2 linked regions of the Bacillus pumilus genome follow. The protein of the gene in region 1 interacts with the protein of each later gene in a pairwise test. Links are inferred from orthologs where the notes say so. Each region holds a gene or a part of one and is shown on either strand. Other genes may lie near its edges.

Evidence for each region.
Region 2: the proteins of CKW02_RS12555 (region 1) and sufU interact in binary tests that used the Escherichia coli proteins (3 or more experiments, as listed by UniProt). The link is inferred for Bacillus pumilus from one-to-one orthologs.

Annotation. Positions count from the first base shown.
Region 1 is NZ_LT906438.1:2,433,130-2,436,429, forward strand. Bases 401-3,300 are described here. They hold CKW02_RS12555 (cysteine desulfurase family protein), read right to left. Parts: upstream 2,472-3,300; coding sequence 1,329-2,471; downstream 401-1,328. Other genes in these bases: mnmA (tRNA 2-thiouridine(34) synthase MnmA), read right to left, coding at 401-1,233; cymR (cysteine metabolism transcriptional regulator CymR), read right to left, coding at 2,490-2,909; CKW02_RS12565 (replication-associated recombination protein A), read left to right, coding at 3,117-3,300. Outside these bases: CKW02_RS12545 (tetratricopeptide repeat protein), read right to left, coding at 1-54; more of mnmA, read right to left, coding at 115-400. UniProt on the Escherichia coli protein: Master enzyme that delivers sulfur to a number of partners involved in Fe-S cluster assembly, tRNA modification or cofactor biosynthesis. Catalyzes the removal of elemental sulfur from cysteine to produce alanine.
Region 2 is NZ_LT906438.1:3,066,119-3,069,757, forward strand. The notes cover bases 360-3,358. They hold sufU (Fe-S cluster assembly sulfur transfer protein SufU), read right to left. Parts: upstream 2,083-3,358; coding sequence 1,636-2,082; downstream 360-1,635. Other genes in these bases: sufB (Fe-S cluster assembly protein SufB), read right to left, coding at 360-1,618; CKW02_RS16155 (cysteine desulfurase), read right to left, coding at 2,072-3,292; sufD (Fe-S cluster assembly protein SufD), read right to left, coding at 3,292-3,358. Also shown: CKW02_RS16140 (FMN-dependent NADH-azoreductase), read left to right, coding at 1-168; more of sufB, read right to left, coding at 221-359; more of sufD, read right to left, coding at 3,359-3,639. UniProt on the Escherichia coli protein: A scaffold on which IscS assembles Fe-S clusters. Exists as 2 interconverting forms, a structured (S) and disordered (D) form. The D-state is the preferred substrate for IscS.

The DNA.
Region 1 (3,300 bases):
TTTTTCGATGTTCCCTTGATTTAAGGCTTCTATTCCGATTTCGTTATGATTCATTCGCTCTCTCATCCTTTCATTAAAAAACCTCAACAGCGACGTTGAGGTTTTGAAAACATGTTACACATACGACAGCTTTTGGCCGTCCTTAAAGACATCGTCAATTGTTCCGCCGCCGAGACATTCGTCGCCATCATAAAAAACAACCGCTTGTCCTGGTGTGACAGCACGAACAGGTTCATCAAAGATGACCATCGCTTCTTGCTCACCTGTCATTTTCACCTTCACATGGTGATCTTCTTGACGGTATCTGAATTTAGCCGTGCAGGTTAATTCACCGTTTTCACCGACAATATGAGGACGAGTCCAGCTAATATTGACGGCTGAAATGCTTTCAGAATATAAAAGTGGATTGTGGAAACCTTGTTCGACAAACAGAATATTTTGTTCCAAGTCTTTTCCAACGACAAACCAAGGATCACCGCTGCCGCCAATGCCTAGACCTTGGCGCTGACCGATCGTGTAATACATCAGTCCATCGTGCTCCCCTTTAACTTCTCCGTCCATCGTCTGCATCACGCCAGGCTGGGCAGGCAAATATTGACTAAGGAACGTTTTAAAGTTTCTTTCTCCAATAAAGCAAATACCCGTTGAATCTTTTTTCGTTGCTGTTGCAAGCTCTGCTTCTTTTGCCAATTCACGAACCCTTTTTTTCTCTAGATCACCGATTGGAAACATGACTTTATCAAGCTGTTCCTGAGTCAGCTGATTTAAGAAATACGTTTGGTCTTTGTTGGCATCAAGACCTCTTAGCATTTTAACTTCATCGCCAGTTCTGTCGACGCGCGCATAGTGACCTGTTGCTAAATAATCCGCACCGAGTGACAATGCGTGCTCAAGGAACGCTTTGAACTTAATTTCTTTGTTGCACATGACATCTGGGTTTGGCGTTCTGCCCGCTTTATATTCATCAAGGAAATATTGAAACACTTTGTCCCAATATTGCTTCTCGAAATTCACTGCATAATAAGGGATTCCAATTTGGTTGCATACGCGGATGACATCCTCATAGTCCTCCGTTGCTGTACATACACCATTTTCATCTGTGTCATCCCAGTTTTTCATAAATATGCCGATTACATCATAGCCTTGCTCCTTTAACATAAGAGCAGCAACTGATGAATCGACTCCACCGGACATACCGACCACAACTCTTGTGTCTTCTGGTCTTTTTGTCATCTTCATCAACTCCATTTTCAATGAAACAGCATGTGCGTTTCGTTCTTCAGGTGCCTGGCTGTTTCATTTTTCACACACGAACAAAAGAGGAACGTTTATTTGGCTAAGCGTTTGACAACAGCTACTATCTTGCGCGCCGCCTGCTTCACATGATCCTCTTCATTCCCAAGACCGAAGCTTATTCTGACTGAGGACGTCAGCTTGTCTGCTTCTTCGCCATACATGGCGCTTAACACGTGTGAAGGAAGGACGGATCCAGCCGTACATGCAGACCCACTTGAAACAGCAATTCCTTCCATATCTAAATTCACAAGTAACGATTCGATAGAAACGCCCGGGAAATGAACATTTAAAATGTGCGGCAATGTCTCTTCCGGGTGCCCATTGATAGAGAAATCGAGTGATTCCTCTTCGAATACTTGTAGCATGATTTCTTTGAGCTTACCATAATGCATGGCTTTTTCTCTTCTATTTTGCTTCGTTAATTGAACAGCTTCTGCAAGTCCGACGATTCCTGCCACATTTTCAGTGCCAGCACGGCGTTTTCTTTCTTGTTCTCCTCCGAAAATTTGCGGAGAAAGTTTCACGCCTTCGTTTACATATAAAAAGCCCGTTCCCATTGGACCATTTAGCTTATGGCCAGAAGCAGATAAGAGATCAATATGAAGGTCTGCTACATCGATTGGCATTGTTCCAAACGCCTGCACGGCGTCTGTATGAAAATGAGCAGTGTGATTGTGTAAAAGCTCGCCAATGTCTTTGATTGGCTGAATCACACCTGTTTCATTATTGCCGTACATGATGGTCACAAGAATCGTATCATCTCTTAGTGCTTGTTTTAGTTGTTCAAGATGAATCAATCCAGTTTCATCCACATCTAAATATGTCACGTCAAATCCTAGCTTCTCTAGGCGTTCACATGTGTGCAGCACCGCATGATGCTCTGTTTTTGCTGTAATGATATGTTTTCCTTCATGCTGTCTTGCCATGGCCACACCTGTAATCGCCAGGTTGTCCGCCTCTGTTCCTCCACTTGTGAGGATGATCTCCTGTGGTTTACAGTGTAATTCTCCTGCAATCACTTCTCTTGCTTCATCGAGCCACTTTCTTGCCTCGCGCCCATATGAATGAATACTAGAGGGATTGCCAAATATCTCTGTAAAGTAAGGCATCATCTTGTCCACAATACGCTGATCCATCGGCGTTGTGGCTGCATGATCTAAATAGATACGTTCCATTCCCGGTACACCTCTGATCTAAATATAGAACATATACGCCTCTTGATCCTCGTCATCTTTATAGCTTGCCAAGTCTTCAAGAGTTGTATTGTCCAGTACGTCTTTTACTGCATCACGAATCCGAATCCAAAGTGCACGCTTTGCTGGTTCTTCGTTTTCAATGACTTCGACAGGACTAATCGGTCCTTCTAATACACGAATAATATCACCGGCTGTGATCTCGTTTGGTTCATGTGCAAGAACATAGCCGCCGTATGCACCGCGAATACTTTTCACAAGACGGGCATTCCGAAGTGGTGATACAAGCTGCTCTAAATAATGCTCAGACAAATTATTGTTTTGAGCGATTGATTTTAATGATGTAGGGCCTTCGCCATGTTTTTTGGCTAATTCGATCATGATCGTCAGACCATATCTGCCTTTAGTAGAAATTTTCAAGTTAAACACCTCTGCGTTTTCTATTTCTATGTCATCAATTAATTTTCTGATTTCATATACGCTTATATAGACCAAAAGCAATTATATCATACTTTTAGCCAACTTTCATTTGCCGGTTCTGAGCGCTATAAGAGGACGCATCCCTTTTCTATTTGAAGAAATTTCGGTACTCTATACAAACAAGACATTGCTTTAGGAGAGATAATCATGAAACCTTTAGCGTACCGGATGCGCCCAAGTCATATTGAAGACATCATTGGGCAGGAGCATCTCGTTGGAGAAGGTCAAATTATTAAACGAATGGTCGAGGCAAAACATTTATCCTCGATGATTTTATACGGACCGCCGGGCATCGGAAAAACATCGATTGCGACGGCGATCGCTGGCAGTA
Region 2 (3,639 bases), 630 kb from region 1 along the record:
TCACATTACTACCTAAAAGAAATATTCCAAAACTTGATGGGCTTTCAACAATTTCATATTGTCCGAGCACAAGGAACAGCGATTTTAGAGGAAGAAACGATCTTGACATCTGCAACTGACGATTTGTCTAAAGCCTTTGATGCGTTTTACCAGCCTAGCGGGATGTAAGCAAAACAAAAAGACCAAAAACGTTTGATATCACGTTTTTGGTCTTTTTTTATTAACCGATTGAACCTTCCATTTCAAACTTAATCAAACGGTTCATTTCAACGGCATATTCCATTGGTAGTTCTTTTGTGAATGGTTCGATGAAGCCCATGACGATCATTTCTGTTGCTTCTTCTTCAGAAATTCCGCGGCTCATCAAGTAGAATAGCTGCTCTTCTGATACTTTTGAAACCTTGGCTTCGTGCTCTAATGAAATGTTGTCGTTTAAGATTTCATTGTAAGGAATCGTATCAGATGTTGATTTGTTATCCATGATGAGTGTGTCACACTCGATGTTTGAGCGTGCACCTTCTGCTTTACGTCCGAAGTGAACGATTCCGCGGTATGTGACTTTACCGCCTTGTTTGGAAATCGATTTCGATACGATCGTTGAAGATGTGTTTGGTGCAAGGTGAATCATTTTTGCACCTGCATCTTGGTGCTGACCTTTACCTGCTAGGGCAATACTTAATGTCATACCACGTGCGCCTTCACCTTTTAAGATGACTGCTGGGTATTTCATTGTCAGCTTAGAACCGATGTTTCCATCAATCCATTCCATTGTCGCATTTTCTTCACATACTGTACGTTTCGTCACAAGGTTGAAAACGTTGTTTGCCCAGTTTTGAATCGTTGTATAACGGCAGTAGCCGCCTTTTTTCACGACGATTTCAACAACCGCACTGTGAAGTGAGTTTGTTGTGTAAACTGGTGCTGTACAGCCTTCTACGTAATGCACATGTGCGCCTTCATCAACGATGATCAGTGTACGCTCGAACTGACCCATGTTTTCAGAGTTGATACGGAAGTATGCTTGAAGTGGTGTATCTACTTTGACGCCCTTCGGTACGTAGATAAATGAACCACCAGACCATACAGCCGAGTTAAGCGCAGCAAATTTGTTGTCAGTCGGAGGAATGACTTTTGCCCAGTGCTCACGGAAGATGTCTTCGTTCTCTTTTAATGCGCTGTCTGTATCTTTAAACACAATGCCTAGATCTTCAAGGTCTTGCTTCATGTTGTGATACACAACTTCAGATTCATACTGAGCAGATACACCTGCTAAGTACTTTTGCTCTGCTTCAGGGATCCCAAGCTTATCAAAGGTTTCTTTGATTTCTTCTGGTACTTCATCCCAAGAACGCTCAGAGCGCTCTGATGGCTTTACGTAGTACGTAATTTCATCAAAGTTTAATGCATTTAAATCTCCGCCCCATTGTGGCATCGGCATGTTGTAAAAGAGCTCAAGAGATTTCAAACGGAAGTCGAGCATCCACTGAGGCTCTTCTTTCATACGAGAAATTTCTTCAACGATCTCTTTTGTCAGTCCGCGCTCTGAACGGAAAATGGAAACGTCTTTATCAGAAAAGCCGTATTTATATTCACCAACATCTGGCATTTTTTTAGCCATCCATTTTCACTCCAATCTTATGATTTGCCGTTATCTTCGGCAGATGCGCCTTTTTCAAGCGCCTTCCAGGATAATGTTGCACATTTGATGCGGGCAGGGAATTTTGCCACTCCCTGCAGCGCCTCAATGTCACCAAGATCAATGGAATCGTCGTATTCTTTTCCTAGCATCATATCGGAGAAAATCTGAGACATTTTCAAAGCTGTTTCAATATCTTTCCCTTTAATCGCCTGCGTCATCATAGAGGCAGATGCCATCGAAATGGAGCATCCTTCTCCTTCAAATTTCGCATCCATGACTTTTTCGTCTTCGATTTTCATCGTGAGACGAATGCGGTCACCACACGTTGGGTTGTTCATATCGACGACAATGCTGTCGTTTAACACACCTTTGTTTCTCGGATTTTTATAATGATCCATAATCACTTGTCTGTACAGTGTGTCTAAGTTTACATTAAAAGACATTCGTAAAATACTCCTTTGTCTTACGGAGCGCTGCAATGAGCTCGTCAATCTCTTCTTCTGTATTGTACAGATAGAAGCTTGCTCTTGCAGTCGCTGATACACCAAGCCATTTCATGAGCGGCTGTGCACAGTGATGTCCAGCACGAATGGCGACACCTTCTGTATCCAGAACAGTTGACGCATCATGCGGATGGACGTCGTCTAAGTTAAACGTCACAAGTCCAGCCCGGTGCTGCGGTCCATAAACAGTCGCACCTTCAAGCTCCTTAAAGCGCTCAAGCGCGTAAGTGGCAAGCTGATGCTCGTAACGGCTGACTTCCTCCATACCAATGTCATTTAAGAAATCAATCGCTTTTCCTAGTCCAACTGCTCCGGCAATAATCGGTGTTCCCGCTTCAAATTTCCACGGGAGCTCTTTCCAAGTAGAATCATACAGATCCACAAAGTCGATCATTTCACCGCCAAACTCAGCAGGCTCCATATTATTCAAAAGGTCCTTCTTCCCGTAAAGCACACCGATGCCAGTCGGTCCACACATTTTATGCCCGGAGAATGCGAAAAAGTCACAATCTAGATCCTGAACATCAATTTGCATATGCGGCGTGCTTTGTGCACCATCGACGACAATGATTGCCCCATGATCATGGGCTATTTTGGCGATTTCTTTAATCGGGTTGATGGTTCCTAATACGTTTGAAACATGTGTGACAGCGACGATTTTCGTTTGATGTGTGATTGTTTGCTTCACATCTTCCAGCGATAGCGTGCCGTCTTCCTGTAACGGAATATATTTCAATGTGGCGCCAGTTGCTTTTGCTGCTTGCTGCCAAGGGATGATATTTGCATGGTGCTCCATGTGCGTAATGACAATCTCATCGCCTTCTTTGAGGTTTGCTCTAGCATAGCTGATCGCCACTGTGTTTAGTGCAGTTGTTGTACCTCTAGTAAAAATAATTTCTTGGACAGATGAAGCACGGATGAATGCACGAACTTTCTCTCTCGCACCCTCGTATGCGTCCGTTGCTTTTGTGCCAAGGGTATGAACACCCCGGTGGACGTTCGAGTTGTAAGACCGGTAATACTCATTCATTGCATCAATGACCACTCTTGGTTTTTGAGAAGTCGCTGCACTGTCCAAATACACCAAATCATGTCCGTTCACTTGCTGATGAAGGATTGGAAATTGCTCACGAACGTCTTTGATATTCATTATTTTACTTTCCTTTCAATCACAGAAACGAGCTGCTTTTTAACTCCTTCAATCGGCAGTTCTTTGACGACTGGATTTAAGAAGCCATAAATCACAAGTCTTTCTGCATCTTCTTTGGAAATCCCGCGGCTCATGAGGTAATAGAGTTGAATTGGATCGACACGTCCAACAGAAGCAGCATGCCCTGCTGTTACATCATCTTCATCAATTAATAGAATTGGGTTTGCATCACCGCGTGCTTTCTCACTCAGCATGAGAACACGTGATTCCTGCTCGGCATTTGACTTCGTTGCGCCATGCTCGATTTTACCAATTCCGTTAAAGATAGAGGATGCTTGATCCTTCAT